DNA from 4 places in the Vibrio sp. 1249-1 genome. Region 4 is predicted to be linked to each of the others. Evidence: predicted binding sites of a transcription regulator. Region 4 holds the regulator's gene; each other region holds the start of a gene.

Region 1 (8,139 bases), 260 kb from region 4:
GGCTGTCAAGCCACTCAACGCCAAAATGCAACAACGGGTGAATACGAAACTAACTCCACCACGCAAGGCGCGCTTATTGGTGCGATCGCTGGCGCAGCAATCGGCCTAGCAACGGGTGATGATGCTAAAGAACGTCGTCAGCATGCACTCATTGGTGCAGCCGCAGGCGGAGCGACTGGCGCTGGCGTTGGTTACTACTTTGACCAACAAGAAGCGGAATTACGTCGCGCTTTGCTAAACTCTGGCGTACAAGTTCAGCGTGTTGGTGAAAATCAGCTTTTACTGCGTATGGAAAACGGTATCGGCTTCTCTTCAAGCTCTTACCAGCTTGATGCTAGTATCCATAATACTCTACGCGGTGTTGCTCGCATCCTAGTTGAGTACCCAGATACCAGTCTCGTTATTGACGGTTACACGGATAGCACAGGTAGTGAGTCATACAACCAAACGTTGTCAGAGCGCCGTGCAGAGTCCGTACGTCAATTCCTAGTATCTCAAAACGTTGCACCTGGTCGTGCAATTGCACGCGGCTACGGCGAACGTAACCCAATTTGCTCAAACCAAACTTCTGAAGGTCGTGCGTGCAACCGTCGTGTTGAAATCCAGATCTTGCCACTGAAGTAATTTGGTTGCACCATAACGGTAATAATAAAAAATTACCGGAGCAGGCCTAACCATTATCGTTAGGCCTGACATATTAATGTCTGTCAAAACGTCTGCCCTACTCTGCTTATTTAGCCTCAGCTTTTCTGGTTACTCGCTTGCCTCTCAAGCTCCAATTGACCCCATCGAACAATATGAGTATGCACAGCAATTATTGGCATCACACAAAGCTGAAGCCTCACCAGAAACGCGTTACTGGCTAGAGCAATCCGCCAACCAAGGTTACCTCCCTGCGCAAAAACAGCTCGCGAACGACTTTGCTAAAGGGATAAATGGCGAAAAAAATGAAACACAAGCGTTATATTGGCTAACCTCTATCGCACTCAATGACCCAACCGATCGGGGCTTTCTTCTCGCTAACTTTATTCAGCGCAATCAAGATAAGGTCACAGCATCTCAATTGACTGAAGCTTTGTATCAAATGGCTTCTCAGCATAATCCAGCAGCAGAACAGGCTTATAATCAACTGTTAGAGCAGCGCTTCAACCAACTGCGAGCTAAACAAGTCTCGCAAATAAAGTCGCTCGATAAAAAGGCGGAGCAAGCACAGGAAGAGAAAAGCACAGTTGCAAACCCCAAAGTAGAACACTCGCCGTTTCTATGGCTGATTTGGCTAGCGGCGATACTCATCATCAGCGGCTTAAGTTTCCTCGTGATCAAAAAACTCAAGCAGAATAGAAAAGCGCGTGAAGCCAAAGGGGAAAGCCAAAATCAACGAATGGCGGAAAAAATAAAAGAGCTAGAGTTTACGAACAAGCAACTGAAGCGTCAGTTAGAGAAAGTATTCAGAGAATTTAAGAAATCCAAAACTCAGGCAGAAAACCATAAGCTAAGCGTCGCGTGTGCTATGTTTGGCTACACACCACAAACCATCCCTGATTTACAGGCAATCAAGCTACGCTATAGACAGTTATCAAAGCTTTATCATCCTGACACAAGGGGCAGTGAAGAAGAAATGAAGCGACTCAATCATGCCTTTAAGCTCGTCTCACAAAATGTTACAAAACAGTAAAAATAGGTCAGGATACTTTGGCTACCATGCTTTTATTCCCATATAATCAAACACCGCAATCGATCTCCCTCTCAAAGAAATTAACAGACATTTAACTTAAGTCGCGCTTTTATGCCATAATGCCCGGCGCAAAATAACACCTAACGACTCAAATTAATCTAGGTGGGGAGAAAATCAATGTTCACTGAAGAAGGCACCTGTGATTGGTGTAAAAAACCTAGTCTTGTAACTCGTCACGATTATTTAGATGGCAAGCACCACTACTCATGTAAAGCTTGTTACGATATGGCAAAAATCGACGTGCGCCTATTTAACCAAGGCGAATTGCAAATGCGCGAACGTTTGCAACGAGCGAGCTAAGCAAGACGGAATCAATGGAACTGATTTTCAAAAGCGCCTTTTATAAGGCGCTTTTTTGATCTCCCAAGCCTATTTCCAATCTCTATCTCGTATTCCCTCCTATCCTACATAGCATGTCGCATCGGTTATCAGCCCTCTTCCACTGTATACAAACCACTGTCCGTGAAAAACACCTGTATATACAGTAGTAAACCCCTGTATGTCTCTCGTCCAACTTTCTACTCACCTCACATTTTTAAATTGATGTTAGACATATCAGAAATAAAAAATAAACAAATAAATTCAATTACTTAAAGTAAAATTCTTTTATTTCCTTTTCAAAAAACCGCAAATAACTTTTGAGAAACTTGTTGATCAGGTCGCCAAAACAAACTACTGTATAGGCATACAGCATGTATAAAGGAACAGTAAGATGCAGTTACAAAGTCAATCTCATACATACTCTCGTTACAACGTATTGGCACAAGCAACTAAGCCCATGGCCGTTTCGGATCAGCTTCTATCTAAGCTGGCTGTTTTATCGCAGCAGAAACAATGGATTTTGTTTACAGCAGACTGCCCTCGTCCAGACTTTGAACAACTCACTGCTTCTAATATTTGCTGTAAAAACGTTATTCAAATGAAGCCCTCTCAACAGCTTTCAGAAGTCGAGATCGTGATAAAAGCCATCCGATCAGGCAATGCCAGTGCTGTTGTCGCATCCAATAAAATTGCACTTATGAATCAATCTATGTTGCGCGACATGGCGCAGCGCTATCAGTGTGAAGTCTTTTTCGTCGAAGGCAGAGTTAATAAGTACCACTAATAAGTTCGACGTTATCCATCCTGCATCTCGCCTCCTTTTTAAGGGGGCTTTTTTTGTATTAAAGAAAATAGGCAAACGTTTGCTTTTTCTCTGGCGAGTTAAAATAGTTCTGGTATGATGCCCACATTCGATTTATTCAGCGCCCACATTTTGCTGAATATCTTCTCTTTCTGACGTTTGATTAAGATGATAGGAATGTCGCAATGAGCCTTGCTAATCAAGTACTTGCCGTCAATGACGACCTGCCAATTCGCACCCATAAACCCGTTCATAGTGGAAAAGTTCGTTCAGTTTACTGGTTAACTGAAGAAGACAGCGCCCGACTGATCAAAGAAAAAGGATACAATGTCGCTCCAGATGCGCCTTTGGCTATCATGGTGATTAGCGACCGAATCTCTGCATTCGATTGTATTTGGCATGCTGAAGGTGGTCTTAATGGTGTCCCAGGTAAAGGGGCTGCGCTTAATGCAATTTCTAATCACTGGTTCAAACTGTTCAAAGAAAATGGCTTAGCAGATAGCCATATTCTAGATATTCCTCACCCTTTTGTTTGGATTGTACAAAAAGCCAAACCGGTAAAAATCGAAGCCATCTGCCGCAAATACATCACGGGTTCGATGTGGCGCGCTTACGCAAATGGCGAGCGCGAGTTTTGTGGAATCCAACTTCCTGAAGGGTTAGGAAAAGACAAAGCACTGCCAGAGTTGCTAATGACCCCATCCACAAAAGGCATTCTAAAAGGCATTCCCGGTGTGCCAGAAGCGGATGACGTAAATATTACTCGTCAAAACATCGTAGACAACTACGAAGCATTTAACTTCTCAAGCGCTGACGATATCGCACTCTACGAAAAATTGCTGAAAGAAGGCTTTAACGTTATCAGCCAAGCGTTAGAAGAAATCGACCAAATCTTTGTCGATACCAAATTCGAATTTGGTTATGTTCATGATGCTGCTGGCAATGAAAAGCTGATTTACATGGATGAAGTGGGTACACCAGACTCGTCTCGTATATGGGATGCTAAAGAGTACCAAGCAGGTCACATCGTAGAGAACTCAAAAGAAGGTTTCCGCCAGTTCCTACTTAACCACTTCCCTGACCCAGATATCTTGCTAAATAAAGAACGTATGCCAGAGCGTGAAGCACTCGCTCGTGATAATGCTTTACCCGTCGAATCTTTGATGGCGATTTCGAGCACCTACATTGGTATTGCCGAGAAGATTACAGGCAAGCCGATTCATTTGAGTGAGAATCCGAAAGCGGAAATCATCGAAGTTCTGAGCAAAGAATACGGATTGATTGACTAGCACTGTCGCTAGATTGCTAAATGCTTTCCAATAAAAAGTCCGCACTAGCTTGCGGACTTTTTTCGTATTAGGCTCAGTTTAGCCGATATTTAACGTAGTGCCATCTGTTGTAGAGGCTGACTTGGTCGTCACCTGATATGTTTTGTCTTTAATCGTTGATACGAAATACCAGGTCGCCTCTGCCTTGTCGGGCGTAAAAGTAACGCGCATAAAGCCACGCTGTTTGATGTCTGCCCACTGTAATTCTGACACTAAGTGCGGCAGCGTGTATTCCATTTGAGTGATCGCAACAGGGTCTAACGCGAGGTAGGCTTCTAACCCAGGGGAACTCACAGAGCTAGTCGCAAACTCTACCCCGATAGGATGCTTAGATACGTCTTTAAGCTCACTTGCCCATGCGTTGTGCGTATCTCCTGCCAAACAGACAAAGTTACCACTGCTGGCTTTGGCCAGTTGATAAACGTTCTCTCGCTCAACGTAGTAACCATCCCATGCATCTAGGTTATATGGCAAAGCAATGGTATCTAAACTTGGGTCAGAGAGATAACCCGTAATCGCAGAGTTTACCGCTAATAACGCCTCTGTTTTTTGTTCTTCAGTGGCAGTAAACAATTGAAACATCGCGGTCATAACCGAACTTGGCAACTCCATACGAGACATTAACACTTGTTGCCCTAGCACATTCCAAGTTGCGTCGTGCGTACTGAACGCATCCATCAGCCACGCGAGTTGGTCACCGCCTAACAGCTCTCGGTCTTGACTGCGCGACTGAGCAACTAAACCGCCAATCGCTTCCATCGTTGGTGAGCTGAGCGAGAAATAATCCAACGGTTTATCACGCCCCACAAGTCGCGTGTCGAGCATCATCAAATTGACTAAACTTCCAAACGAAAACTGACGGTAAATCAGCATGTTTGAGAAAGTGTTTTCACGAACGGGCAACCATTCTGTCCACGCGGCAGCCGCAGCTGCACGACGATCATTAAAGCTGCCTTCCTCTTCTTGATGGTTTTCCGCACCATTTTTCCAACTATCATTTGCAAGCTCATGGTCATCCCAGACTGCAATCATTGGTAGGCTCGCATGTAACGCTTGCAGATCAGCATCTTGGCGATATTGCGCATACCGTTTTCGGTAATCATCTAAGGTAATGCATTCAGTGCCTTTGCTTGGCTCTCGCCCTAGTGCCTCAGCATCTTCACTAGCGTAGCCACCAGCCCCATACTCATAAATGTAATCACCGAGATGAAGTACCACATCAAACGGTTCTTGCTCATGTTGATTTAAGATCTCTCGATACACATGGAAATAACCAGCAGGATAGTTTGCACAAGAAACAACGGCCATGGATGCCTTTTCTACACCACCCTCTGGTAATGTTTGAGTTTGCCCGACTTCGCTAGTGACATCTCCAACCATGAATCGATAGTAATAGTGAGAATTTGCGTTGAGGTTTTGAACATCAACTTTTACCGTAAAATCTCGGCTCGTATCTGTAGCGAAAGTGCCACTTTGCACGATATCAGTAAAATTTTCATTAGAAGAAACTTGCCAGCTTACATCTGCGTAGCTTGCTGAGGTCGTAACTCGAGTCCAAATGATTACTTGTGTTTGAGTAGGATCTCCACTCGCCACTCCGTGCTCAAAGGTAACCGCAGCAGATTCACTAGCATCGCTACCACAGCCCACCAGCCCGGTAACAATCGCCGTTGAAGAGGCAGCTTTCATAAAGTCTCGACGAGACAAAGACATATTGACTTCCTTTCTTATTGTGTTTGTTTTTATGCCCAAATGACGTGGTGACTCGATCATCCTTGTATGCCAATAAGGGACGTTAATTCGAACTTACAGTACCAACCACTTAGTCGGTAATTTGTCCTAAAAACACAAAGTTAGAAGCTAGTTATGACAATTGCATTTCCAAACGTTACATTTTTGTTAATTTAAGTGCAAATACTCTATATTCATCACATTTCCTAAGACCTGCGACAAAAACCTCAAAATAAAAAGCGACCTACTTTGAGGTCGCTTTTCATTGCACTATTGTTAAGTGGTACATCGATGAAGTGGAAATGTTCAGCCTAAAACTTGATGTTAAGGACATCTTGTTCTGACGTATCCACCTTCAACTGACTGCGAGATTCTATGTACTCGATTTGCTGAACATCGAGCGAATATGGCATAACGACTCGCAATTCATTGATCCCTTCATGTTTAGCTAGCTGGGTTAAGCGGACCAAATTGGATTCATCACTTTTACGAGAAGACATCGATTTTAATGCGGCATCCCACAACCGATCTTCAGGCTTGCTCAATTCCGCAATGTTCTGTTTCCACATCAAACCGAAAATAGGCGCGATGGTGGCAAATGCCTCTAAAAAGGTCCATTTCTTACTACCTGTCGCTCCTAAAAAGCTAGTGTAGTCGAATTCAATGCACGTCTTTCCTTGTTGATCCATTCTATGCCCCCGACACTCGAAAATGAGATATACCAAATATCGTTCAACTGTTTTGATATAGCAATGGGATATAAAACATTCGTCTTTTATGCCCTAATTTACATACAAAAGGAAATATTAAAACCAGCTTTGTAACAACTGATGTACAGCTTCGCCATATATAAGCATTCAATTGATTAATATTTCAATTAAGAAACTAAAAACAACACACAAGTAACGCTATCAATATGAAATAATTATAGATTCACCAAGAAAATATCAATTCTTGTCACAACGTCATCCGCCGACCTACTTCACATCAATCACTCGACTGGCCTTTTTATACTGTATCTTCCAACCAGCCCAGCGTGGCAGCTCCCAACGCTTCGGGTCTCCCTTACGGTTTCCCTCTCGATAAACGACCTGTACCAGCTTGCGAGACGCGTAATACTCAACATCCAGTTGGAGTTCTGGCAGCGAAAGTTCTAAAGGGTACTGCTCCGTGAAATCGTCGTATTCCCATTCTGGAACACCGTTAAATGTTAAGTCTTCCGGTTCAAATAACGCCATATCATCGACATTTTCAACGCCTAATGTTTCCAACTGATCCTTTAACCAGCTAGAAAATGTCAAGGAGGCCAAGTCGTTAACCTCTTCTCCTTCGACATTAAGGCCCAATGCGTTGTAGAGTTTCCAGTGTTGGATTTGTTGTTTTCTTTGAGAAGCAAAACCTGGTAACAGTGTCTCGTCTTCTATCATTTCGACAATAGACTGAACAGCAACATCACCTTGTAACGCTTGGTGTTCAGAACAGACTGTTCGCCCGGCGTAGACCAAATGCATTGTTGCTCTTGGCGTCTCTTCTTCATAATTCGTCTCACCTTGTCGCCACTCCCCAAATTCAAGTTCGCGTAATAACGTCAGCGGGATAGGCATCATAACCGATGCGAGGTTTAGTGTTTGCTTAACGCCTCGTCCTGGCACGCTATGGCTATCTAGCACGATGGCCGCTTCTTCTTTATCAGGAAAGCGGCTGTTACGCCCAACCAGCATCTCGACTACGCCATTTCCTAGAGCATCTCTTCGACGAGCTCGTCGGACAAACACAAGCTCAGGGTGCAATGAGGCGATGGAGAAAAAGAGCGCTTCACGTTTATATCGAGAGGCAACGTCAAGTTCCGGTAATTCAAATACTTCTCGCATTTGTTTCGCTAAACCTTGCGCCTCTTCGAGTGCGCTGGCATCAATGACAATGCCCGGAAGTCGCTCCCCCCGAACCAAACGGATAAGCAAAGAGGCATCACACCCGTATGGCTCCTCTTGAGATAGAAGCTCAGCAACTTCACCACTTTGTCGCTGATAGAGCTGCGCAGGCACAGATAAGGCGGCAGCCAAATCAATCATTGCTTCCTTCTCTGGCTTCGCTTGAATTCTGGTAACGAGATCGGCAAACAGTGCATCAATGGGTAGTGGATATACTTTTCTCCCATGCTGCGTGACATTGCCATCCTCATCAATCGCTTCCATAGATAACAACGTCGAATGAGATGCCTC
Region 2 (8,139 bases), on a different contig from region 4:
AAATTTTTAAGCGATGACCATAACATTGCGCAAATCGAAGCAGCGGCGAAAATGATTGCTGACTCATTCAAGCAAGATGGTAAAGTATTGTCGTGTGGTAACGGTGGTTCTCACTGTGATTCAATGCACTTTGCCGAAGAGCTAACAGGCCGTTACCGAGAAAATCGTCCTGGCTATGCTGGTATTGCTATTTCAGATCCAAGCCACCTTTCTTGTGTGAGTAATGACTTTGGTTATGACTTCGTGTTTTCACGTTATGTAGAAGCGGTTGGTCGAAAAGGTGACGTACTGTTTGGTCTGTCGACTTCAGGTAACTCAGGTAACATCCTGAAAGCGATTGAAGCAGCACAAGCGAAAGGCATGAAGACGATTGCGCTAACAGGTAAAGATGGCGGCAAAATGGCAGGCCTTGCAGATATTGAAATCCGCGTGCCACACTTTGGTTATGCAGACCGCATTCAGGAAATTCATATTAAGATTATTCATATCATCATTCAGTTGATCGAAAAAGAGATGGAATAATCGTTTACGGCCACCGTTTCGAGCTGTGTTGTTAGGGAGTTTTTTAAACCATGTGTGAATTGCTCGGTATGAGCGCTAATGTTCCAACGGATATTTGTTTCAGTTTTACTGGGCTCATGCAGCGTGGAGGTCGAACCGGCCCACACCGTGACGGATGGGGGATCACCTTCTACGAAGGGAAGGGCTTTCGAACCTTCAAAGATCCCAAGCCAAGTTGTGAGTCTAAAATTGCAGAGTTGGTACAAAATTATCCCATCAAAAGTCGTGCGGTCGTTAGTCATATCCGACAGGCGAATCGTGGTGGTGTTAATTTAGAAAATACTCATCCCTTTACACGTGAGCTGTGGGGTAGGTATTGGACGTTTGCGCATAACGGTCAGCTCTCTGGCTATCAAGACTTGCATACAGGTCGACATCGACCTGTCGGTGAAACAGATAGTGAACTGGCATTTTGCTGGTTATTGAAGCAAATGGAAGATCGATATCCTGAGCCACCAAAGGATATGGAGTCGGTATTCTTATATGTTGCTAAATGTTGTGATGAGCTAAGAGAGAAGGGTGTATTTAACATGCTTCTGAGTGATGGTGAGTATGTAATGACGTATTGCACCAATCATTTGTATTGGATCACAAGACGCGCACCGTTTGGAAAAGCCGCGTTGCTTGATGAAGATGTGGAAATTAACTTCCAAGAAGAAACAACGCCACACGATATCGTTTCTGTGATCGCAACTCAACCTTTGACGGGCAACGAAGCTTGGCAGCGTATGAAACCTGGCGAATACGGCTTGTTTCACCTAGGTGAACTAGTCAAAAATAATGCCTCTGAACTGGTAAATGTGCCGTTTGCGGCGGCTAAGCCGGGCAATCAAGCGCCAACCGAACCGTTAGAGTGATGGTCTCTTACTCTGAATATAAAAATAAAGCTCGCTTAATCGCGAGCTTTATTTTTATGCGTTTTAAACCGAGGGCGGATACGGATGAGCATTCTTACTTTCTAGAGTGCTGGTAGTAGAGTCCTAGTCTCGCTAAGGCTTGCTGTAAAGACGTAACTGATAGAAATTTCTCATAAAACACCTCGTCAGTCTGAACGGTGAAGAACGAACCAGATTCAGAATCTACTTTCCGAGTGTTATGTTACTCAAGTGGTTATGGGATTTTTTAGAATGTTGGGTTTTAGGTTTCTAGTCTCACCATGGTTTTCTTGAATCAAGTTTATAAGTATTAAAACAACCAAGAGCAGCCCTCAGGCTGCTCTTTTGTGCTTGGAGTTTATTATTCAGGGCTACTCATCTGAGGCGTACCCATGTACGCCAAGCTCTGCGCCATCTAAATAGGCTTTACCATCCTTCATGATCAACCGCTCGTCTACCAGCCACTTAGCCACCATAGGGTAGATTCGGTGCTCCTGCGCCTGAACACGTGCCGCAAGTACACTAGCATCATCGTCTTCGAACACAGGAACTTTTGCTTGCAGTATGACAGGGCCACCATCAAGCTCTTCCGTTACAAAGTGCACACTCGTACCATGTTCTTTATCGCCAGCATCAATTGCTCTCTGGTGTGTGTGTAGCCCAGGATATTTTGGTAGAAGAGAAGGGTGGATATTGATCATCTTACCCATGTAATGAGAAACAAATGCGCTGCTCAGAATGCGCATGTAACCAGCAAGAATAATCACGTCTGGTTGGTATTCATCTATTTGACTCATTAGCTCTGCATCAAAGCTTTCACGCGAGCTGAATGCTTTAGGGTCGACAAAGTGACCGTCTACATCAAACTTTTTTGCACGTTCTAAACCAAAAGCATCTGCTTTGTTAGAGAACACGGCTGCCACTCGTGCGTTTGGCATGCTGTCTTCGCAAGCTTCCAAGATAGCTTGCAGGTTACTTCCGTTACCCGAGATGAGGACCACAAAGTTTTTTAGGGTATGGTTTTTCATGATGTCGAGAGCGCCTTGGTATTGTAGGTTGGAGTTATGTAGCTTCTAAACTACCTACTAATAGAATGGTTTTTAGTGTTCTAGATAGCAAAATGAGGACCTAGTCATCTAGTGTCCTCATTCTTCTTATCTTTTGAGCTCGATTTGCAAATTATTGGATTTCAACTTGCTCTTCGTTCGCGTCTGCTTGTGCGATTTGACCAATCACCCACGCGTTTTCGCCTTCTTCTTTAAGAAGAGCAACTGCTGCGTCTGCCTGGTCTTTCGGTAGTGCGACGATTAGACCTACACCACAGTTGAATGTGCGGTACATTTCGTGTGTGTCGACGTTGCCTTTCTCTTGTAGCCACTTGAAGATAACTGGCCATTCCCAACTGTTACCATCGATAACTGCTTTCGTGCCTTCAGGCAGTACGCGTGGGATGTTTTCCCAGAAACCACCACCAGTGATATGAGAAATCGCATGGATGTCGTGTTTCTCAATCATCTTAAGTGCTGACTTGATGTAAATTTTTGTTGGTTCTAGTAGGTGCTCACCAATAGTGCGGCCTGCTAGCTCTTCGCTCTTATCTGCACCAGATACTTCTAGGATCTTACGGATAAGGGAGTAACCGTTTGAGTGTGGGCCGCTTGAGCCAACAGCGATAAGTGCATCACCAGCAGCGACTTTCGTGCCGTCAATCACGTCTTCTTTTTCTACTACGCCAACACAGAAACCAGCTACGTCGTAGTCTTCGCCTTCATACATGCCCGGCATCTCCGCAGTTTCGCCACCAATTAGGGCACAACCTGCTTGAACACACCCTGCTGCGATACCTGAAATAACATCCGCTGCGGTATCAACGTCTAGTTTGCCTGTTGCGTAGTAATCTAGGAAAAACAGTGGCTCTGCGCCTTGCACGATAAGATCATTTACACACATTGCCACTAGGTCGATGCCAATCGTGTCGTGCTTGTTCATATCCAGTGCTAGGCGAAGTTTTGTGCCAACGCCATCAGTACCAGAAACCAGTACAGGTTGTTTGTATTTAGTTGGCAATTCGCATAGCGCGCCAAAACCACCGATACCACCCATAACTTCAGGGCGACGAGTGCGTTTTACCGCACCCTTAATACGATCCACAAGCGCGTTGCCTGCATCAATATCTACACCAGCGTCTTTATAGCTAAGAGAAGAGTTGTTACCACTCACAGGGAAGTCCTCGGTATTAAGTTGGATATGAAAACGGCGCTATTCTAACAGTGCTTAAACATAGATAGCAAACGTTTGCGTCTGTTTTTTTCTTTAGTGATTTATCCTGATATCCCTGTGAAAATCATGTATAATCTGAAGGTTTGTTTAAATATTGCCAACTATAGCCGGAGATGGACATGAAAGTTGTTGAAGTAAAGCACCCTCTAGTAAAACATAAAATTGGTCTAATGAGAGAAGGTGACATCAGCACAAAACGTTTTCGTGAGTTAGCGACTGAGGTCGGTAGCCTACTTACTTACGAAGCAACGTCAGACTTTGAAACAGAAAAAGTGACCATTGATGGTTGGAACGGTCCGGTAGAAGTAGACCAGATTAAAGGTAAAAAAGTAACCGTAGTGCCAATCCTACGTGCAGGTCTAGGCATGATGGATGGAGTTCTTGAGCACATGCCAAGCGCACGTATCAGTGTTGTGGGTATTTACCGTGATGAAGAAACGCTTGAGCCAGTTCCTTACTTCAACAAGCTTGCTTCAAACATCGAGGAGCGTATTGCGCTTGTTGTTGACCCAATGCTTGCAACAGGTGGTTCTATGATTGCTACGATCGATCTCCTAAAAGAGAAAGGTTGTAACCAAATCAAAGTGCTAGTACTTGTTGCTGCACCAGAAGGTATTGAAGCGCTAGAAAAAGCACACCCAGATGTTGAGCTATACACTGCGGCAATCGATGAGAAGCTTAATGACAAAGGCTACATCGTTCCGGGTCTAGGCGATGCAGGTGATAAGATCTTCGGTACTAAGTAATTCTTTGATGTATTACTATGACTGAACAGAAAAAGGCTTGGTGAAAACCAAGCCTTTTTTGTATCTACAAGAGGAGAAGAGTAAGACACGCCAACTAATAAAGCGGCGCAAACGAACTATTTCGCGCTTTCTTCTTCCATTTGTGCGTTATCCACAAGGTGGTTTTCACCTAAATCGTTTGGTAGCACAAGGTTAAGAATAATTGCCACGATACCGCATAGGCTCACACCTTGTAGACTGAACTCACCAATACCGAAGGCCATACCACCAATGCCAAACACAAGGGTTACGGCAACAATCACTAGATTACGAGACTTATGTAAATCAACGTTATTCTTGATCAGTGTGTTGAGGCCTACCGTTGCGATAGAGCCGAACAGCAGAATCATGATACCGCCCATGACAGGTACTGGAATCGTTTGAAGAACCGCACCTAGCTTACCTACCAATGCAAGTACGATTGCGGTGATTGCTGCCCAAGTCATGATCACAGGGTTAAATGCTTTGGTTAGCATTACCGCTCCTGTTACTTCACTGTAAGTGGTGTTTGGTGGAGCACCCACCATCGAAGCTGCGATAGTTGCCACCCCGTCACCTGCGATTGTGCGATGAAGGCCTGGTTTTTTCAGGTAGTTTTTACCTGTAACGTTTGAGATGGCAAGCATGTCACCTACGTGCTCAACCGCAGGTGCGATAGCGACAGGAATCATGAACAAAATTGCGTTGATATTGAACTCTGGCGCGGTGAAGTTTGGCATGGCTAGCCAAGCCGCTTGTTCTACGGGAGTGAAATCAACCACCCCGTAGAATAGAGAAACAGAGTAACCAGCAAGAATACCACCAACAATAGGAACGAGCTTCAAAAAGCCTTTTGCAAAAACGCTGAGTACAATGGTTGTGAGCAGTGAGACCGCCGAGATAATGATCGCAGCATCACCATTAACTAGCTGTGCAGCTCCATCACCAGTTTTACCTACCGCCATGTTCACTGCTGTTGGGGCAAGGCCAAGGCCGATAACCATGATCACAGGGCCAACGACAACGGGCGGGAGAATTTTATGGATAAATCCAACACCACGCACTTTGATCATCGCCCCTAGAGCCACATAAACTAAGCCAGCTGCCATCAAGCCGCCCATCGTTGCACCGATACCCCAAGTTTGGATACCGAACATAATAGGAGCAATAAACGCAAAAGAAGAGGCAAGGAAGATGGGAACAGAACGTTTAGTCATTAATTGGAAGAGGAGGGTACCGACACCGGCACCAAAGAGGGCTACGTTTGGATCAAGGCCAGTTAGGAGCGGCACAAGCACCAAAGCACCAAAAGCGACAAAGAGCATTTGAGCGCCTTGTAACGCGTTTTTCATAATAATTCCCTATTTTCAAGATACGCAGACAAATCCGGCGAATACTATCATCCTGCAATCGTTTGCAATGTTGCATAGATCAAACTTTCGATTGAATTTTTCCCATAAATAGCACTTTTGAGAGTTGCTTGCTTGCAAATTGTCCTCTTTTACGTGCCTTGCGTGAAGATGAAAAATGGACAGCCTAACTTGTTGAGATAGCTTAATAAGCAATGAGTTTATTATAAAAAATAGCACTGAAGTGCTGGTTGAGGCCCGAGTTAACAAAGCTGGTCATAATACAGACAATTTACTCAGTACTTGCCTTGCTCAAGATTTGATAGTTGCTTATTATTCGGGTTCTTGTTCAGAGGATTATAAAAACTATGCGCTATTTAGCTCTCTTACTGATAGGTTGGTTGTCCCTACCAGTATATGCATTAACTCAGGTGGATATCTATCGTGCCGAAGTGGTTATCGACAGTGAGCAGAACGACGGTGAGTCTTTGGCTCGTCAACAAGGTATGCAGGATGTGATTGTTCGAGCGACCGGTTCTCAATCCTCTTTAAGCAATCCAGTGATTAAAAAGGCACTTAGCTCAAGTGCGCGTTACATTTCTCAACTAAGCTATGGGCAGGTTGATGGAAAAGCGAGCTTAAAAATGTTGTTTAACAACGACCAAATCAGCTCTCTTTTAACACAAGCACAATTGCCATCTTGGTCGCCAAATCGTGCCAATATTTTAGTTTGGATGGTTGAAGAACAGGGTTACGATCGTAACATTGCGTGGGAGCATTCTGAATCTTCAAATGTTGCAGCACTTCGTAGCGCAGCGAAATTAAGAGGCCTACCAATCACTATCCCGGTTGGGGATTTTGATGATGTAACCGGTGTTAATGTCTCTGATCTTTGGGGCGGCTTTATTGAGCCAATTGGTCAAGCCAGCCAGCGCTACCCAGCTGACGCCGTTTTGGTTGTACGGGCTCAAGGTGAACAAATTCGTTGGACACTCTACGACCAGTCGCCAACGAGAATTGTAGAAGCGCAACGTTCTCCGCGTAGCGGGTCTGTATCAGGTGCTAATGCTATTGCAGAAATGGTGGATGGCATCGCAGACTACTATGCAAGTAAGAGTGCAGTTGTGGTTTCAGGAAAGTCTTCAAAAGCGCTAGCAGTGAAAGTCCTTAATGTAACCTCTGCCACGGACTTCTTCCGTTTAGAGAATGCGTTAAAACAACTTAATTCGGTTGCGGGTACAGAGATTAAGCGTGTTCAAGGGGACGAGTTAACGCTCAACATCCACCTTTTGGCATCACAACAAGCTTTTGAGAAAGAAGCTTCTTCTATTTCTCAATTAATGGTTTTTGAAGATCCTTTAGGTGAAGTTGATGCCCCAGCTTCAACTCAAGAAGAAGAGCCATTGGTTCAGAGTAATGAAGCAAAAGACGCCGCGACGCCAAAAGAAGCGCAGCCTGAAGTACCAGTAGATATTGTGGCAGAAGCAAGTGACGAAACACAGCCAACTCAGCCAATGATTGTGGAGCCGGCCCGAGAACAGTATGACTTGATCTACGAGTGGCGCTCGGCATCGTAATCTCCTTGGTAGCGTTCCAGGCGTGAAACGCAAGGATCAAAGACCAATGTGGTAAGCATAAAAAAGAGTCGCAATAGCGACTCTTTTTGTTTTCTAAATTCGTATTCGAACCAATGATCAGTGATTGACTGCAATTGGCGTTATTTATTGAATTTCGCTTTTTCTTCTTTTTCTACTTGAGAGAGGCGTTTCAACTTAAGACCTAGCTCTTTGCCTCTCGCTCTAGCAAACAAAATATTGCCAGCGAAACCGAGTGAAGTCAGTATCAGTTCCACTGCCGCAAGCCAGCGTTCACCCCCATCCACATAAAGGATGGTCAGCGCATGCAAGAAATACAGCATAAGAACAAAGTTAGCCCAAGCATGAGTGTAAGGCTTACCAGCTAAAATACCAGGCAACGGAAGTAGTAGCGGAATACACCAAGCAATAGCAAGTGTTGTGCTGCTGAGGTGGGGATGAGGGGATAACGCAAGCTGCCAAATAGCGACCCAGGCTAATAAGGCTAAGTTGCCAAATAAAGCCAGGTAACGATACGTTTTAGCCTGTGTACCGAGTGGTGTTTGGTCTAAAGAGTCAGACATCGATTAACTATCCTTGATTTTACTAACAGACTTTTAGTTTTAACGCTGCAGTTGCCAGCCTTTTGCCTAATTGTTGTGCCAGGCGAATCTCTTCACTGCTTAGGGTTGCCTCATGGCCTACACTGCTGGCGCCATACGGAGTGCCTCCGGAC
Region 3 (8,139 bases), on a different contig from region 4:
TGGAGGATTTACATAAAACGGCGTTAGAAAGTGGCCTTTTTGAACTCGCGTCAGTGAAATCTAGAACGCTCCGGTGCCACAATTGGTTAATAGGAGAGGAGGGTGATAGCCTCGACTTTATCCATATCAACTTTGATTTGTTATCTGGTCGCTCCCAAGAACAAAAGCGAGAACTGTCACGATCCTTGATGGCGACACTTCAAGAGCAAGCCAGTCACGTGCACAGTTTAACGGTCAATATCCGAGACATGGATATAGATAGCTTCCAAAAGGTAGTGAACTAGGTGGTGCTGGATTGCCCGAGAATAGCGAGGGGTTATTGTTACGAATTCTCAGCCTGGCTCTGCTTGTTATATGGACGTTGTGGGCACCCAAGCTATCGGTGTCCTTTCCAAACTATATCGACTCGGCTAATCTATAACCTTTCTACTTTGGGGTAAAATTTGATGTCGACTAAAGAGTTACTGTTTTCTTTTCAAGGACGTATAAACCGTAAAACCTACTGGATTTGGAACGTCATTTACTATGTGTCCATTCTAGGCTTTGGTGCCGGTATCAGCCAACTGCTTCCTACTCTCTCCTATGTGCTTCTTCCTATTTTCTTGGTGGTTCTGTTGCTCCCTGATTTGGCGATAACTACCAAGCGTTGGCACGACCGCAACAAATCGATCTATTGGCTAGCACTGAATATTCCGTTGATTATCGGACGAATTGCCACGCCAATGACCAGCCCAGCCGTGCAAGAGCCGTCGACCCCACAGATGTTCGTCGCTTCCATTTCTCTGATTTGTGGTTTATGGATTCTAATTGAATGTGGTCTCTTAAAGGGGACATCAGGACCAAACCAATATGGCCCTGAGCCGGAGTAATCGCTTCAAGTACCGCGCGTGCTGAAAGTAGATTCTTAGTCTCGCTACGGCTCGCTAGAATGACGAGCTCTTTTTATTTAGAGGCTCTTAAAGTCATCGTCATTCTGAACAACGAGGAACGAGTGTGATTCAGAATCTATCATCCGATTGTACGGTGGTTTAGGTGAATGGGAAAGAATAGGAGCTTGCTGTTACGAGATTTTTAGTCTCGCTAAGGCTCGCTAGAATGACGATCCTTTTTGGTTTGGAGGCTGTTAAAGTCATCATCATTCTGAACAGCGAGGGACGAGTGTGATTCAGAATCTATCGTCCGCTTGAGCCCTGGTTAAGCTGTGTGTGAAAGAGTAGGAGTTTGCTGTTACCAGATCCTTAGTCTCGCTAAGGCTCGCTAGAATGACGAACTCTTTTGATTTAGAGGCTGTTAAACTCACCGTCATTCTGAACTGCGAGGGACGAGCGTGATTCAGAATCTATCGTCCGGTTGAGCAGTGGTTAAGCTGAGCGGGAAAGAATAGGAGCTTGCTGTGACGAGATTTTTAGTCTCGCTAAGGCTCGCTAGAATGACGAACTCTTTTGATTTAGAAACTGTTAAAGCCATCGTCATTCTGAACAGCGAGGAACGAGGTGATTCAGAATCTATCGTCCGGTTGAGCAGTGGTGAAGCTGAGCGGGAAAGAATAGGAGCTTGCTGATACCAGATTCTTAGTTTCGCTGCGGCTCGCTAGAATGACGGACTCTTTTGATTTAGAGGCTGTTAAAGCCACTGTCATTCTGAACAGCGAGGAATGAGCGTGGTCCAGAATCTATCGTCCGGTTGAGCAGTAGTTAAGCTGAGCGGGAAAGAATAGGAGCTTGCTGTTACCAGATTCTTAGTTTCGCTAAAGCTCGATTGAGTGACGAGCTCCTTTGATTTAGAGTCTGTGAAAGCCACCGTCATTCTGAACAGCGAGGAATGAGCGTGATCCAGAATCTATCGTCCGGTTGAGCAGTGGTGAAGCTGAGCGGGAAAGAATAGGAGCTTGCTGATACCAGATTCTTAGTTTCGCTGCGGCTCGCTAGAATGACGGACTCTTTTGATTTAGAGGCTGTTAAAGCCACTGTCATTTTGAACAGCGAAGAATGAGCGTGGTCCAGAATCTATCATCCGGTTGAGCAGTGGCTAAGGTGAGAGCAAAAGAATAGGAGCCTTGTTGTTACGCGATTCTTAGTCTCGCTAAGGCTCGCTAGCATGACGAACGCTTTTGACATAGAGCTTATTAAAGTCACCGTCATTCTGAACAACGAGGAACGAGTGTGATTCAGAATCTACGCATAGAGCGCTCCGAGTTCGAAATAAACTGACTGAGCTTGCGAATTACAATGGAAAAGTAACAGCGAATAATGAAGGAGAATGAATCATCGATAAGACACCTTGCGTTTATATCCTAACGTCAAATAACAACGCCGTTCTCTACATAGGTGTTACCAGTCAGCTGCCCCAAAGAATATGGCAACATAAAAATGGAGTAGTGGAAGGATTTACTAAGAAATACAACGTTCATAAGCTCGTTTACTTTGAGTTATTCGACGATATGGCTAATGCTATAAACCGAGAAAAGCAGCTCAAGCAGTGGAAGCGTGAGTGGAAGTTAGCCTTGGTAAGAGAAACGAACCCTAACTTTCTCGATCTATCTACTGAGTATCAGTAAAAGTCATTCCTATCTTTAAACGCATTTAAGCTAACCACATCCGCTTTTTGTGTCGGTGCCGCTTCCCCTTCTAGCGCTGCTTTGAACTTCACGACCTGTTTTTGCAACTCGTTCATCAATACCACATTGGTGTGATGAGGGTTTTTACACGTGCTGATGACTCTATCAATGTGGCTTTGTTGAGCCCACAATCTTTCTTTCATATCTTCTGATGCGCTTTCGATCATCTCTTTCGCCATCTCATGACGAAATTGCTCAAAAGCTTCTGGATCTCGCTCTGCCATTCGAACCATTTCATCGAATGGAGGAAGCGTTTGGGACGGGATATGACGTAGATTAGACATCGATGCTCTCCAAATCCTTATGGAAATTGCCTTTAGTTACTAAAAGCCTATACCACTAGAAAGAGGAGAGAGGATGAATTCTTCAGCCGTCTCACTTATAAGAGAAGCTTTCAAGCTTGAGATTGAATAAGTGCGGCATGTCGATGTTTGGTTGTGGTGGTTACTGCAGTTGTTGGATGCGGTAAACGCAGCGTCTTTGGCCACTAATGATGTGCTCGGTACGCTCTACTTTGGTGTCACGTCCAAGTAAAGACTGAAAGACACTTAATTCTGATTGGCACAAGCTTGGGCAGCGAGTTGCGGCTTTACAAATCGGACAGTGATTTTCGATCAAGATGAATCCGTTCTCATCTTTCTCGAGCTCTGCCATATAGCCTTCTTGCTCTCTTAATGTGACGAGTGTTTCTAGTTTGCTTTGCAGAGAGTCGCATTGCTCAAGATGCTGACGATAACTTTGTAACGTGAGTTTTTCCCTTTCTGATGTGACTTTTTCCAGTCCATCTTTGCCAAAGATATGTTCGACAGCTTCTATAAACTGAATGGTCAACTCACCGTGACGGTCAGCAAATTGCTCATGACCTTTTTGAGTGAGAGACCAATGACGAGCAGGGCGACCAACTTTTACTTTTACGTCATGGATAGAAAGAATGCCATCATCTTCTAAACTTTGCAGGTGCTGACGAGCCCCCATGGTTGTCATACCTAGCTCAGAGGAGAGTTGTTTTGCAGTGACGGAGCCATCACGCTTAACGATTTGCAATATCCTATCTACGGTCTTCATATACCCACCATTTATACGTCAGTACATATTATGCGCGATAGGGTTAGTAAAGAAAAGTGTTGACTTAATTTGAGTGTGGATTTGTAGGGGCTATGTTCATATGAGCCAATATATGTCGTCATTCTGAACGGCGAGGGACGAGGTGATTCAGAATCTATCTTTTGGTTGAGCAGTGGTTAAGGTGGTCAGGAAAGAATAGGAGCTTGTTACTATTAGATTCTTAGTCTCGCTGGAGCTCGCTAGAATGACGAGTTCTTTTAATTTAGAGCTTATTAAAGTCACCGTCATTCTGAACAACGAGGAACGAGTGTGATTCAGAATCTACTGTCCGGCTGTGCAGTGGCTTAGTTGAGCGGGAAAGAAGCGGAGTTTGCTGTTACCAGATTCTTAGTCTCGCTGGAGCTCGCTAGAATGACGAGTTTTTTCGATTTAGAGCTTGCTATGGTAGCCGTCATTCTGAACAGCGAGGAACGAGGTGATTCAGAATCTATCGTCCGGTTGAGCAGTGGTTAAGGTGACCAGCAAAGAATAGGAGCCTGCTGTTACCAGATTCTTAGTCTCGCTGGAGCTTGCTAGAATGACGAGTTCTTTTGATTTAGAGCTTATTAAAGTCACCGTCATTCTGAACAACGAGGAACGAGAGTGATTCAGAATCTAGTGTCCGGTTGTGCGAAAAGAAAGGCTCACACTCAGATTGAGCGAGAGCCTCGAGAAATGCTTAAAGAATAATATCACGCACTTCTGGATCTTTACGATCTAAGTAGTGAGTCGATTTGATGCGGCGAATAGTTCGGCATCGACCGCGTACGAGCAGCGTTTCTGTGGTTGCAATATTGCCTTGACGAGAGATACCTTCCAGCAAGTCACCTTTAGTGATGCCTGTAGCTGAAAATACCACATTGTCGCTACGAGCCATGTCTTCCATTTTGAGGACAACATTCGCTTTTACGCCCATTTCATCGCAGCGTTTTAGTTCATCTGCGCCGTAAATGCGGTTTTCTTCAGTATCGCCTTTTACTTCGTGACGAGGAAGCAGGCGACCGTGCATATCACCGTCTAGCGCTCGAATTACCGCTGCTGATACTACACCTTCTGGCGCGCCACCAATACAGTACATCATGTCCACTTCACTGTCTGGCATACAAGTCAGAATAGAGGCAGCCACGTCACCATCAGGCACCGCAAAGACACGCACGCCCATTGCTTGCATTTCTGCAATAACGTTATCGTGGCGAGGTTTCGCAAGGGTAATAACGACTAGGGTATCAAGTGGCTTGTTCAGGGCTTTTGCTACGTTCTCTAGGTTTTCTTTTAACGGCTTATCTAAGTCAATTACGCCTTTTGCACCAGGGCCAACAACCAGTTTTTCCATGTACATATCTGGCGCTTTAAGAAAGCTGCCTTTCTCACCTGCGGCAAGTACGGCTAGTGCATTCGATTGTCCCATTGCCGTCATACGCGTTCCTTCAATCGGGTCGACTGCAATATCCACTTCATCACCACCAATACCCACTTGCTCACCAATGTACAGCATTGGCGCATCATCGATTTCACCCTCACCAATGACAATTTCACCACTGATATCTGTTTTGTTCAGTAGCGTGCGCATAACTTCAACAGCTGCGCCATCGGCTGCGTTTTTATCGCCACGGCCAAGCCATTTGTAACCAGCCAGAGCTGCACCTTCAGTCACACGGGAAAATGCCATTGCTAAATCGCGTTTCATGATGTCTCCAAGTAAGCAAGAGGGAAGAAAAATTTGCGCGGCGATTCTATCACAAGGTCGAGTAAACGTTTGCCTTTTTGCGAGGCTTTTACTTTATCTAACTTGAATTTGATCAATACTTAGGGCGATTTTCAGCGTAGCGGGACGCAAAATCCTTGCTCAAAAATGCTTCGGCGACAAGAAAAGTCAGCGTTTAGTGAGATTGCGCTGATTTTTTGACCGAATGATGCAAAATATCGAATATAGTGAGTGTTTCTCATCGCGACGCTGAGTAGAATGAACCTTATATAGGTTAGGTGTGCATCAATCTCGCACATCGTCCCAACGGAATAACATAGGTAGGCCAAGATGTCTTTTGAAGTACTAGAACAACTAGAATCTAAAATTCAAACTGCAGTTGACACAATCACTCTTCTTCAGATGGAAGTCGAAGAGCTGAAAGAAGATAAAGCTAAACTTGCGGAAGAAGCGAACGAGCTTCGCTCTCAACGTGAAGAGCTAGAGCAAAAAGCACAACAAGCACAGCAAGAGCACGCACAATGGCAAGAGCGCATTCGTGCACTACTTGGCAAAATGGACGAAGTGGAATAATTCAGCTTCTTCATTCCAAATTAAAAACACCCGCGCTAAGCGGGTGTTTGTGTTTTAGGGAAGTAGAAAATGTTAAGACAAGGCTAGGCGCTGATAGCTAAGAGAAGACCCTATAACTTAGACACCTAAGACTCGCTATGCTTCTTCATCCAACTCTAAATCAATATTCAATGGTTCAGGCGACAGGATAATTCCGGTGCTATCAGCATAAATATAATCTTCAGGTAAGAAGCTGACGCCGCCAAAGTTGACTGGTACATCCAATTCGCCAATACCCTGACTTGTCGCTCCAACAGGAATAGAAGCGAGGGCTTGAATGCCTAAGTTCATATCTTCAAGTTCATCTACTTCACGAACACAGCCGTAAACGACAATGCCTTCCCACTCGTTTTCTTCCGCAATGGTTGCGATTTCTGCATCGATAAGGGCTTTACGTAGGGAACCGCCACCGTCAATTAACAAAACGCGACCAAGTCCATCTTGCTCTAATGTCTCGCGGATCAACGAATTATCTTCAAAACACTTGATGGTGGTGATTTGCCCGGCAAATGAAGCGCGACCGCCAAAGTTACTGAACATTGGTTCAACCACATCTACCTGATCGAGGTAGATATCACAGAGTGCTGAGGTATTGTATTCCATAGCGTACCTTTCTAAACAGAAATTGGTTGTCTTTGAGTATATCTAGGCATTAAGTCAATGCAATGACAATCCTTTTTTAACTTACTAGAGTTTGAGCTACCACAATTGTTGCAAACAAAACGTTGGTGACTAGAGAGCATTTCACGATGACTGGCATCATTGGTGCTATTTGAGCAGGCTTTTGTGTATGCCAAACCGCTTTACCATGATCGGCCACGAAATAAATACTAAGTAAGAATGGCAAGCTAATCCAAACGGGTTTGTCTTGAATTAACAAGTAAGCCGCAAAGGCAAGGATAGCTCCGCCAAGTAAAATAAAGTGGTACTGTTTGGCTTTACGTTGACCTAAGCGTACCGCCACCGTGCGTTTACCACACTCTCGGTCGTTCTCTATATCACGCATATTGTTGATATTGAGTACTGCAACGGCGAGTAAACCGCAGCCTAAAGCAGGTAAGAATAGCGTGGTGTCTACGTGACCGGTATGCAAGAAGTAGGTACCGGATACGCCGAGTAAACCAAAAAACAAGAACACTGATATATCGCCAAGCCCCACGTAACCGTATGGTTTGCTACCCATGGTATAAGCAATGGCTGCGAGAATGGCCAGAATTCCCAGCCCGATAAAAGTAACAATGCTTTCCAGTGAACTTAGTGAATAGAAAACCAACACCAAGCCTGAAATGGCGGTCAGAACGATGTTAAAGATAATCGCTTGTTTCATCTGTTTAGCACTTACCGCGCCTGACTGCATCGCTCGTAATGGGCCGAGGCGTTTGTCGTTATCTGTACCTTGAACGGCATCGCCATAGTCGTTTGCCAGGTTGGACAGAATTTGCAGCAACGTCGCGGTTACGAAAGCCATGATGGCAATTGTCAGTGAAAAATGACCTGCCGAGTAGGCGAGCACGCTACCTGTTAAGATAGAGACCAATGCCAGAGGTAATGTTTTTGGACGAGCGGCTTCAAGCCAGATCTGTAGAGATTGTTTCATGGAAATTTCGTGCTAGTAACCAATGTGCCCAGTATAAGCACAAAGAGGCAGATACGCTATTGACCTAAAACAACTCAACTAGAAGTCAAAGGGCGATTCAGAATCTATCGTCCGGTTGTGCAGTGATGAAGGTGAGTGGGAAAGAAAGGCGTTTGCTGTTAGCAGATTCTTAGTCTCGCTTGAGCTCGCTAGAATGACGAGATCTTTTGATTTAGATGTTGTCAAAGTCACCGTCATTCTGAACAACGAGGAACGAGTGTGATTCAGAACCCATCGTCCGGTTGTGCAGTGGTTAAGGTGAATGGGAAAGAATAGGCGTCTGCTGTTAGCAGATTCTTAGTCTCGTTATAATGACGAGATCCTTTGATTTAAATGTTGTCTAAGTCACCGTCATTCTGAACAGCAAGGAACGAGTGTGATTCAGAATCTATCGTCCGTTTGTGAAGTGGTTAAGGTGAGTGGGAAAGAATAGGCGCCTGTTGTTACCAGATTCTTAGTCTCGCT
Region 4 (8,139 bases):
AATAAGTATCGGCTGCTCAAGAAGGCCAGTGTTGCCCCCATAGTGCTAGCGAAAGAAACCAGTAGCAAGCTTGTCCAAAAACCAAATAAGGCTGCACCAAGTAAGGTGACTACTGCCGCTCCTGGGATAGAAAAAGCGGTAATTGCAATGTAGGTAAAAAAGTAAATCGCAGCCGAGAATACAAAATTCTGATCGATGTATGTAGTTAGTGCTTCTTGTTGGGCTTTTGCATTCTCTAAGGTTAAATACTGGCCAAAGTTAATACCTAAAAAGACGATAGCCGCTAGTAGGATGAGACCTAAAATCAGTTTCTTATTCATAATTTTGATTCCAATTTGGGATATATGTAATAAGACAGTAGGAAAACCGAAAAAATTTCACAAAAAAACCGCAGATTAGACTGCGGTTTTACAAGATAGTTTTTAGGCCGACTTTTATTGGAGGCCGTTCATCAACTCATCTCGGCGAGCTTGAGGTACCACACTCCAATGAGTGCCGTTGATAGCACCTTCTAGTGCCCATAGCAACTCAATGTTGACGGTTGCAGAGTGCGTATCTCTTATCGCTTTATAGGCGTTAAGCGCACCTTCCTCTTCAAGCTTCTCTACGGATTCGATGCCGGCTTTTTTTAGCATGCGCTCGGTAGCCAGTCGTAAGTTAGGCAAATCTTTCAAACGGTTAGGCTTTGTACTTGCTTGCTGTTCTTTCTCAAGCTTTGCCTTTTTCAATGATTGATTCGCTACTTCGATTAAGCGTTCGCTTGATTCCCATAAATCGCTGGAAATAGCGTAGTACTTTGTAACGACTGGAAAGCCACGTTTTTTATAAACGTAAGGCTTTAGCCCTTGTTTCTCGAAGTCAGATGAAGTTTTTTGGTCTGCTCTGATATGAAGCTGATTGTTTACCACTAGTGCAAACATTGTTTCATCAGCGAATAGTCCGAAGCCACCAAACATTGAGCGCGACTTGATATTACCAAGTGCCTCAAATAGCTTCATAGAGTCTTTGAGTATCGGTTTATCCATGTTTTGTTATCTCGGTGTAATTAATATTACGCCACCAAAAGTCAGGTCCGAGAGAGTAGCAAACATGCGTAAAAACAATGTCATTACAGAGTAAAGTCATTGCTTACACACTTGCCATCGGTAACCCCGCTACCTTCCATATCGTAATATGGTTCAGGCCGGAGGCTTTGCGTCCCACTCTTTCGAATGGTTTGCCCTGTGCGTGACACAATGAGCATACTTCTTATATTGAATTAACATCACGGTTTAGCGTTAAAAGTGTGATTTCGGTTCAATAAAAATGATAGATTGAATGCTCTATTTTGCATATGGAAAGGTGCAAATTGGCCTTTGAAAAGGAGTTCTTAATATATATTACATTTATATAAAACAGGGAGTTAACGTTAGTCAATTGTTATTAGAGTGGTGTGAAGTATTAGAGAATGCTTAATTTTTCCAAAAAAATAAGCGCCCCTGTAGAGCGCTTATTTAACACGGTTAAATACAGTGAAATTTAGTTCATTTTTTTCACAGTATTTCGAATTACAAGCTCAGGTTGCATCTCGAAAATTCGTTTTTCGTGTTCTTTATCTTTGATACGCTCAAGTAGAATTTCGAATGCATTTTTACCAACACGACGTTTAGGTTGGTGGATAGTCGTTAGCGGTGGAGAGAAGTATTCCGCAAGCTCGATGTTGTCGTAGCCGATCACTGAAATATCTTCAGGAATTTTGATCCCGTTTTGTTGCAAGCGGCTCATTAGGCCTAGAGCCATTGTGTCGTTAAAACAGAATACCGCCGTCGGGCGCTTGTCCATTGCGGTAATTTTATCTGCAACTAATACGGCCGTATCACATTCAAAGTTACCTTCAAGGATCCAGTCTTCATTTACAGCTAGGTTCGCTTCGCTCATTGCGCGACGGAAACCTGCAATGCGCTCTTGGCAAGCAAGCTTTTCAAAATGACCGCTTAGACAAGCGATATCCGTATGACCATTATCAATCAGATGTTTGGTTGCAATGTAGCCACCTTCTTCTGAGTTATCCATGATCTTGTCTGCTTGTGAGCTCTCTGGGCCCCAATCCATGACCACTTTAGGAATGTCCGCATGACGGTCAAGCATCTCTTTTAGTTCTTCGGTTAAGTCAGAACACATCACTAGGATGCCATCAACGCGCTTTTCAGCCAGCATACGAATGTAATCGCGTTGTTTTTCGTAAATCCCGCCTGTGTTACATAAAATCAGAGTATAGCCTTGGCGGTAACAGTAGCTCTCAACGCCATCAATCACTTCTGAGAAAAATAGGTTAGTTGATTGAGTTACTAACATGCCAATCGTACGAGTTGAGTTGCATTTTAGGCTGCGTGCAACGGCACTTGGCGCGTAATTCAGCTCGTCAACGGCTTTCATTACTTTTTCTTGCGTTGCTTCTGCAACGAAACGCGTTTTATTGATAACGTGCGAAACTGTCGTAGTGGAAACGCCGGCTAAGCGAGCAACGTCTTTTATCGTGGCCATAAATGGTGTCCTGTATCGAGCTACTGAAATATGTCGTATTGGATGTACCTGATGCTCTAATGGTTTCACACCTAGCAATATAAAATTGGCGCTAAGTGTCTCGGCAGCGGTTGATCCAAGTGCGACAAAAGGGTACGTAGCAGCATCGGTCGATGAATTTTATCTTTTTTTCTATCTGATGAGAAATTGCCATCAACCTGTTAAGAAAACACAAAAACCGCTATATTTCAGCGGTTTACATATAAATCATATTTAATCGTTTGCGCTCACATTTTAGCCCTATGTGGACTGACTAGCAATGTTTTCAGCAAGAGATTTGTGTATTTGAAGTCACATTTTGACTGCTAAATAACCAAGCGTCTTTGCGCTAAGTTAAGGCAAACGAATATTATACCCAAGTTACTTACAATTGGTCACTTTCAGGCATACAGGAAGCCCGATAGGCAGGCTCCCTAAAAATAGGCGGCAATTATTCACCAAGAAGGTAGGCGCTGTCTAGTTTACAAAATGCAACTAATAGTTTCGCGACACTCGAGTAAAATCCAAATTCGTCGAATTTTTTACATTTGTCTGAAAACTGAGGTAACCAAGACATCAATTGTTGCTGGATAAAGTCGTTTTGTTTAACGAAGGCTTCTTCCATGTGTTTTTCTTGTTCAAGCTCGTTTGAGCGGATAATCATGTTCCCGAGAAAGTCGAGCTCAACGGCTAAGTGATCCGCAGGTTCCTTTAGGTTTTCGTCTACTTGAACGCCAAATTCAGCCATCAACTTTTCCATTTCCTCAGCTGGCTTGTCATTCAGTAAACCTGATTCACCAATGTACATGGATGCGTAAGGAAGAGCGCCGTATTTTTCTGTCTTCAAAAACAGTTCACAAAAGTCAGCTGCAAGCTCTAGTTGTGCATCTTCACGATCTTGTAACCGATTCAATGCATCAACTAGGCTATCAACAGCTGGTTTCAGCGACTCATTTTCACCTAAACCTGCGAGAAAACTGCGAATTTCAACACTGTGATAGGCTTCCAATTCTTTCTCTGTTAGTTCTTTTGCGAACAAGCTCGAAAACCACCAGTAAATTTCAGCGCGTTTTTCATTAAAAGCTTTCACTTCTTGCATTTTGGGCTCCTGAATGATGCTTCAAGTCATGCATCACAAAGTCAATTAGGGATATCCCCTAAGTGTAATCAATTAAAATGAATAGCAGTAACTATAATTGTTATGTTTTATGGTCAAAAATGACCGTTTATTAATAGCAATGGGCAAGCTTGTTTTGAATCAATAAAAACGCTAAATCTTGCGTTTTAATGTATCTATGACTAGAAATGTTACTAGTTATGAATAGAATACGTCTTGGATAATAAGAAGACAGAAAAGTGGTGTAAATGAGCTATCACGTATTAGTCGTAGAAGATGATGTTGTAACTCGTAGTAAGCTTGCGGGATATTTCCAAAATGAGGGCTACCAAGTCAGCGAAGCAGAGAGTGGCGCAGAAATGCGTGAAGTTTTGCAAGCGGGCGATGTAGACCTGATCATGCTGGATATTAACCTGCCTGGTGAAGACGGCCTGATGCTTACTCGTGAGTTACGTAGCCAATCGGATATTGGTATCATATTAGTAACAGGACGCACGGATAGCATTGATAAAATCGTAGGCCTAGAAATGGGTGCTGACGATTATGTGACAAAACCTTTTGAACTGAGAGAGCTGTTAGTTCGCGTTAAAAACTTGCTGTGGCGTATTTCAGCAGCGCGCAGTGGCAGCTCGAAAGCGAATGAAATCAGTGAAGAGCACATTGTGCGCTTTGGGGAGTGGACATTCGACATTCAACGTCGCGCACTTAGCCGCAACGGTGAGCCAGTAAAACTAACTAAAGCAGAGTATGAACTTTTGGTGGCATTATCGTCTTATCCTAACCAGGTGTTAAGTCGTGAGCGTATTTTGAACATGATCAGCCATCGAGTGGATGCGCCGAATGACCGCACCATTGATGTTCTTATTCGACGTATGCGCGCAAAAATGGAGTTCGATCCTAAGAACCCACAGATTTTTGTAACGGTACACGGCGAAGGCTATATGTTTGCTGGTGACTAGTTTGAGCATAACTCAATCGTAAAAAGAAAAAGGAGAGCTTCGGCTCTCCTTTTTTGTGGCTTCAAGATAATACTAGTTTGCTTCAACCATTGGTGTTTGTCCGACAGTATCACGCAACCTTTGCCAAATACTGCCCAAGTACTCATGCCAATAAAGCTCTGTTTGTTCTAAGTAACGCGCTTTAGGTGAGTATTTATCCCAAGGTTGACTGATTTCGCTAATAGCTAAGAAGTTGGTCGGGGCTGGGATTGGTTTAATGCCTGCCGCGTTGAACTCATACAATGCACGGCTCATGTGACTCGCAGAAGTGACTAACACAATCTCCTTTTGTTGAACGAATGCAGCCGCTTGACGCGCCTCTTCCCACGTATCTTTCGCATCTTCTAATAAAATGATATCGGATTTCGCGACTCCCAACGCAAGGGCAACGTTCGCCATCATTCGCGCGTGGCTAATTTCAGATCCGCCAGCATAGCCGGATAAGATTAATTTCGCGCCTGGATACATTCTTAAAATACGAATGCCCTCAGTTAAGCGCATTAATGCTGCACGGCTTAACTGCGAGGTGGGTGGAATTTCGTCATCGATAACATGACCATTCCCTAAAACCATCACGTAGTCGATGGTGCCAGAAACTGGCAAAAAGGCTTTATGCTCTCGCTCTAACGGCATAAGAAGCTTGGTTGAAACAGGTTGGAAGGCAACAAGAAAAATGCCGACAAAAGAGAATAGAACAACAAAGCAGCCAGTTTTACGTTTGGTGGTAAAACTAATGAGAGCAAGACCTAACAAGCCTATGATTAGCAATGCCGGAAGGGGCATTAACAAGGCTGACATAACTTTTTTCAGCTCAAACATACATAAATAGTCCGAAAAAACATCAATTGATAATAAAAATGAGGATAACCCTCTTTATTCCTGCTTTCCTTGTGACAGAATAGCGGCACAATCCGTTATGATAACTCAGCAGAAGTGACAGAAGACCGCAATTTCGACGATATCGCCCACAAATTTGCAAAAAATATTTACGGCTCCGATAAAGGGGAGATCCGCCAAATCATTGTGTGGGAAGATTTTCTACAGATTCTAAGTGAATTAGACGCCGACCATCAAGCCCTGCAAGTCCTTGATGCGGGGGGTGGGTTAGCACAATTGTCGCAAAAGCTTGCTAAGCTCGGACATCATGTCGCTTTATGTGATCTATCTTCGGAAATGCTGCAACTAGCAAAGCAGGATATTGAAAAAAACGGTTTGCTTGAGCAGTATCGCCTGATTCATTCACCTGTCCAATCCATTGGTGACCATATGGAAACACAGGTGGACCTTGTCATGTTTCATGCCGTCATGGAGTGGTTGGTCGACCCGAAAACCGCACTCGAGACCGTTTTGGAACAGGTCAAGCCGGGGGGCATTGCTTCGGTTATGTTCTATAACCACCACGGCTTAGTCTATAAAAATGTGGTTTGTGGCAACATTCCTCATATTTTAGACGGCATGCCTCACCGGAAAAGATTTAAACTACAGCCACAGAAAGGCCTAAAACCCGAAGAGGTCTATCAATGGATAGAAGATTCTGGTTTTAGTATTTGTGGCAAATCTGGTATTCGTTCCTTCAGTGATTACATAGGTAATATGCAATACATGGGCGATTACGAGTTTGAAGATGTGTTGGCGCTAGAAAAACAACTTTGTCGACAAGAGCCATACCTCTCATTAGGCCGCTACATACACGTGTGGGCTAAGAAGAACGATAAACAGGAATAACGATGAGTGAGATGACTCTCAATGCTGCAGAGCAACCAATCGATGAGTTGGTTGGCTGGGTTAAGCAGCACGATTTCTCGTTGAACCTGACCACTGAGCGATTGGCATTTTTGATTGCCATCGCTGTACTAAGTAATGAAAGGTTCGATGAAGAATTGGGTGAAGGTGAATTGCACGACGCATTTGCCATCGTCACTCGACTTTTTGATGAGACCGGCGAAGCTTCGGCTTTCCGTGCGAACAATGCCATCAACGAGATGGTTAAGCAGCGTCTTATGAGCCGTTTTGTCAGTGAGATTACTGACGGAGCGAGCATTTACCGCTTGTCGCCATTAGCGATAGGAATTACCGACTACTACGTGCGTCATCGCGAGTTCTCAAAACTGCGTCTTTCTATCCAGCTGTCGATGGTAGCGGATGAAATGGCAAAAGCGATTGAAGCGGCACAAAAGGGTGGCACTCCGGGCCACTGGAAGAAAAACGTTTACGGGATTTTGAAATATTCTGTAGGCGAGATCTTCGATCAAATCGACCTTAACCAACGTGTGATGGATGAGCAGCAACAGTCTGTAAAACAACAGATTGCTGATCTGCTTAACAAAGACTGGCGTGAAGCGATCAACAACTGTGAAGCGCTACTGTCAGAAACATCGAGCACGTTGCGTGAACTTCAAGATACGCTGCAAGCCGCCAGTGATGAACTGCAAACTCAGATCCTAGATATTCAAGAAATTGTTTACGGCGATCCAGAGCTTGAGTTCATCGAAGAAGCCTTATTTGGTCTGCAAATGAAGTTGGACCGAATCACAAGCTGGGGCCAGCAAGCGATTGACCTTTGGATTGGTTACGACCGACACGTACACAAGTTTATCCGTACTGCCATTGATATGGATAAGAACCGTGCGTTTAGTTCGCGTCTGCGTCAATCCGTCAAAGATTACTTCGATGCGCCTTGGTATCTGACTTATGCAGATGCGGAAAGGCTTTCTGACCTTCGTGATGAAGCCCTAGTACTGCGTGACGACGAGGTAACGGGTCAAGTTCCGATGGAAGTAGAATACGAAGAGTTTCAACAAGTCAATGATGAGTTGGCTGAGCGAATTGGTGACATGCTGAAAGCGCATAAAGATCAAGGCACGCCAATCGACTTGAGCGTGGTACTGCGAGATTACCTTGCACAACACCCATACACTCATCACTTTGATTTAGCTCGCATTGTCGTTGATCAGGCAGTACGTCTGGGTTACTCAGAATCCGACTACCAAGCTGCTCAGCCAGACTGGAAAGCAATCAACGAATTTGGGGCAAAGGTACAAGCGAATGTCATCGACCGATACTAATGAATACATGTCAGAGAATCTGGCAAAAGCAATTTCTAACCCTCTGTTCCCAGCGCTAGACAGCATGCTTCGAGCAGGGCGTCATATCTCAAGTGAAGATCTAGACAACCACGCGTTGTTGTCGGATTTCGAACTTGAGCTTTCTTCTTTCTACCAACGCTACAACACCGAATTGGTGAAAGCGCCAGAAGGTTTCTTCTACCTTCGTCCACGTTCAACGTCTCTGATTGGCCGTAGTGTTCTTTCTGAACTGGACATGTTGGTGGGCAAGGTACTGTGTTTCCTTTACCTAAGCCCAGAGCGTCTTGCGCACGAAGGCATCTTCACTAACCAAGAGCTGTACGACGAACTGCTTGCTCTAGCAGATGAAAACAAGCTGATGAAGCTAGTGACGAACCGTGCGACTGGTTCTGACCTT

Evidence for each region. The regulator PurR, encoded in region 4, represses purine synthesis genes. The targets are predictions, from matches to a motif close to TNANGNAAACGTTTNCNTNA.
Region 1: R7Z50_RS05075 (phosphoribosylaminoimidazolesuccinocarboxamide synthase) is a predicted target of PurR. The motif match lies at 2,908-2,927, and genes of this name have one in related genera.
Region 2: purM (phosphoribosylformylglycinamidine cyclo-ligase) is a predicted target of PurR. The motif match lies at 3,720-3,739, and genes of this name have one in related genera.
Region 3: glpX (class II fructose-bisphosphatase) is a predicted target of PurR. The motif match lies at 5,466-5,485, and genes of this name have one in related genera.

Annotation. Positions count from the first base shown of each region.
Region 1 covers NZ_JAWOWJ010000002.1:357,065-365,203, reverse strand. The annotation lists gene R7Z50_RS05095 (OmpA family protein) at 1-624, shown strand, start outside; gene R7Z50_RS05090 (J domain-containing protein) at 701-1,675, shown strand; gene R7Z50_RS05085 (hypothetical protein) at 1,853-2,035, shown strand; gene R7Z50_RS05080 (SulA-like leucine-rich domain-containing protein) at 2,448-2,840, shown strand; gene R7Z50_RS05075 (phosphoribosylaminoimidazolesuccinocarboxamide synthase) at 3,044-4,147, shown strand; gene R7Z50_RS05070 (alkaline phosphatase D family protein) at 4,226-5,899, opposite strand; gene R7Z50_RS05065 (hypothetical protein) at 6,229-6,606, opposite strand; gene R7Z50_RS05060 (helicase-related protein) at 6,895-8,139, opposite strand, start outside.
Region 2 covers NZ_JAWOWJ010000005.1:362,539-370,677, forward strand. The annotation lists gene lpcA (D-sedoheptulose 7-phosphate isomerase) at 1-522, shown strand, start outside; gene R7Z50_RS12315 (class II glutamine amidotransferase) at 573-1,418, shown strand; gene purN (phosphoribosylglycinamide formyltransferase) at 1,808-2,464, opposite strand; gene purM (phosphoribosylformylglycinamidine cyclo-ligase) at 2,616-3,656, opposite strand; gene upp (uracil phosphoribosyltransferase) at 3,836-4,462, shown strand; gene R7Z50_RS12335 (uracil-xanthine permease family protein) at 4,579-5,832, opposite strand; gene R7Z50_RS12340 (DUF2066 domain-containing protein) at 6,198-7,406, shown strand; gene R7Z50_RS12345 (DUF2069 domain-containing protein) at 7,547-7,987, opposite strand; gene wrbA (NAD(P)H:quinone oxidoreductase) at 8,010-8,139, opposite strand, start outside.
Region 3 covers NZ_JAWOWJ010000012.1:18,600-26,738, forward strand. The annotation lists gene R7Z50_RS18535 (5-carboxymethyl-2-hydroxymuconate Delta-isomerase) at 1-284, shown strand, start outside; gene R7Z50_RS18540 (DUF805 domain-containing protein) at 447-869, shown strand; gene R7Z50_RS18545 (GIY-YIG nuclease family protein) at 2,291-2,557, shown strand; gene R7Z50_RS18550 (DUF3135 domain-containing protein) at 2,551-2,901, opposite strand; gene R7Z50_RS18555 (helix-turn-helix transcriptional regulator) at 3,062-3,682, opposite strand; gene glpX (class II fructose-bisphosphatase) at 4,401-5,408, opposite strand; gene zapB (cell division protein ZapB) at 5,757-5,999, shown strand; gene rraA (ribonuclease E activity regulator RraA) at 6,135-6,641, opposite strand; gene R7Z50_RS18575 (1,4-dihydroxy-2-naphthoate polyprenyltransferase) at 6,718-7,635, opposite strand.
Region 4 covers NZ_JAWOWJ010000002.1:94,549-102,687, forward strand. The annotation lists gene R7Z50_RS03920 (TVP38/TMEM64 family protein) at 1-320, opposite strand, end outside; gene R7Z50_RS03925 (TfoX/Sxy family DNA transformation protein) at 435-1,025, opposite strand; cyclic di-GMP riboswitch class I at 1,142-1,231, opposite strand; gene purR (HTH-type transcriptional repressor PurR) at 1,519-2,523, opposite strand; gene torD (molecular chaperone TorD) at 2,993-3,640, opposite strand; gene torR (two-component system response regulator TorR) at 3,907-4,617, shown strand; gene elyC (envelope biogenesis factor ElyC) at 4,690-5,475, opposite strand; gene cmoM (tRNA uridine 5-oxyacetic acid(34) methyltransferase CmoM) at 5,590-6,381, shown strand; gene mukF (chromosome partition protein MukF) at 6,384-7,721, shown strand; gene mukE (chromosome partition protein MukE) at 7,702-8,139, shown strand, end outside.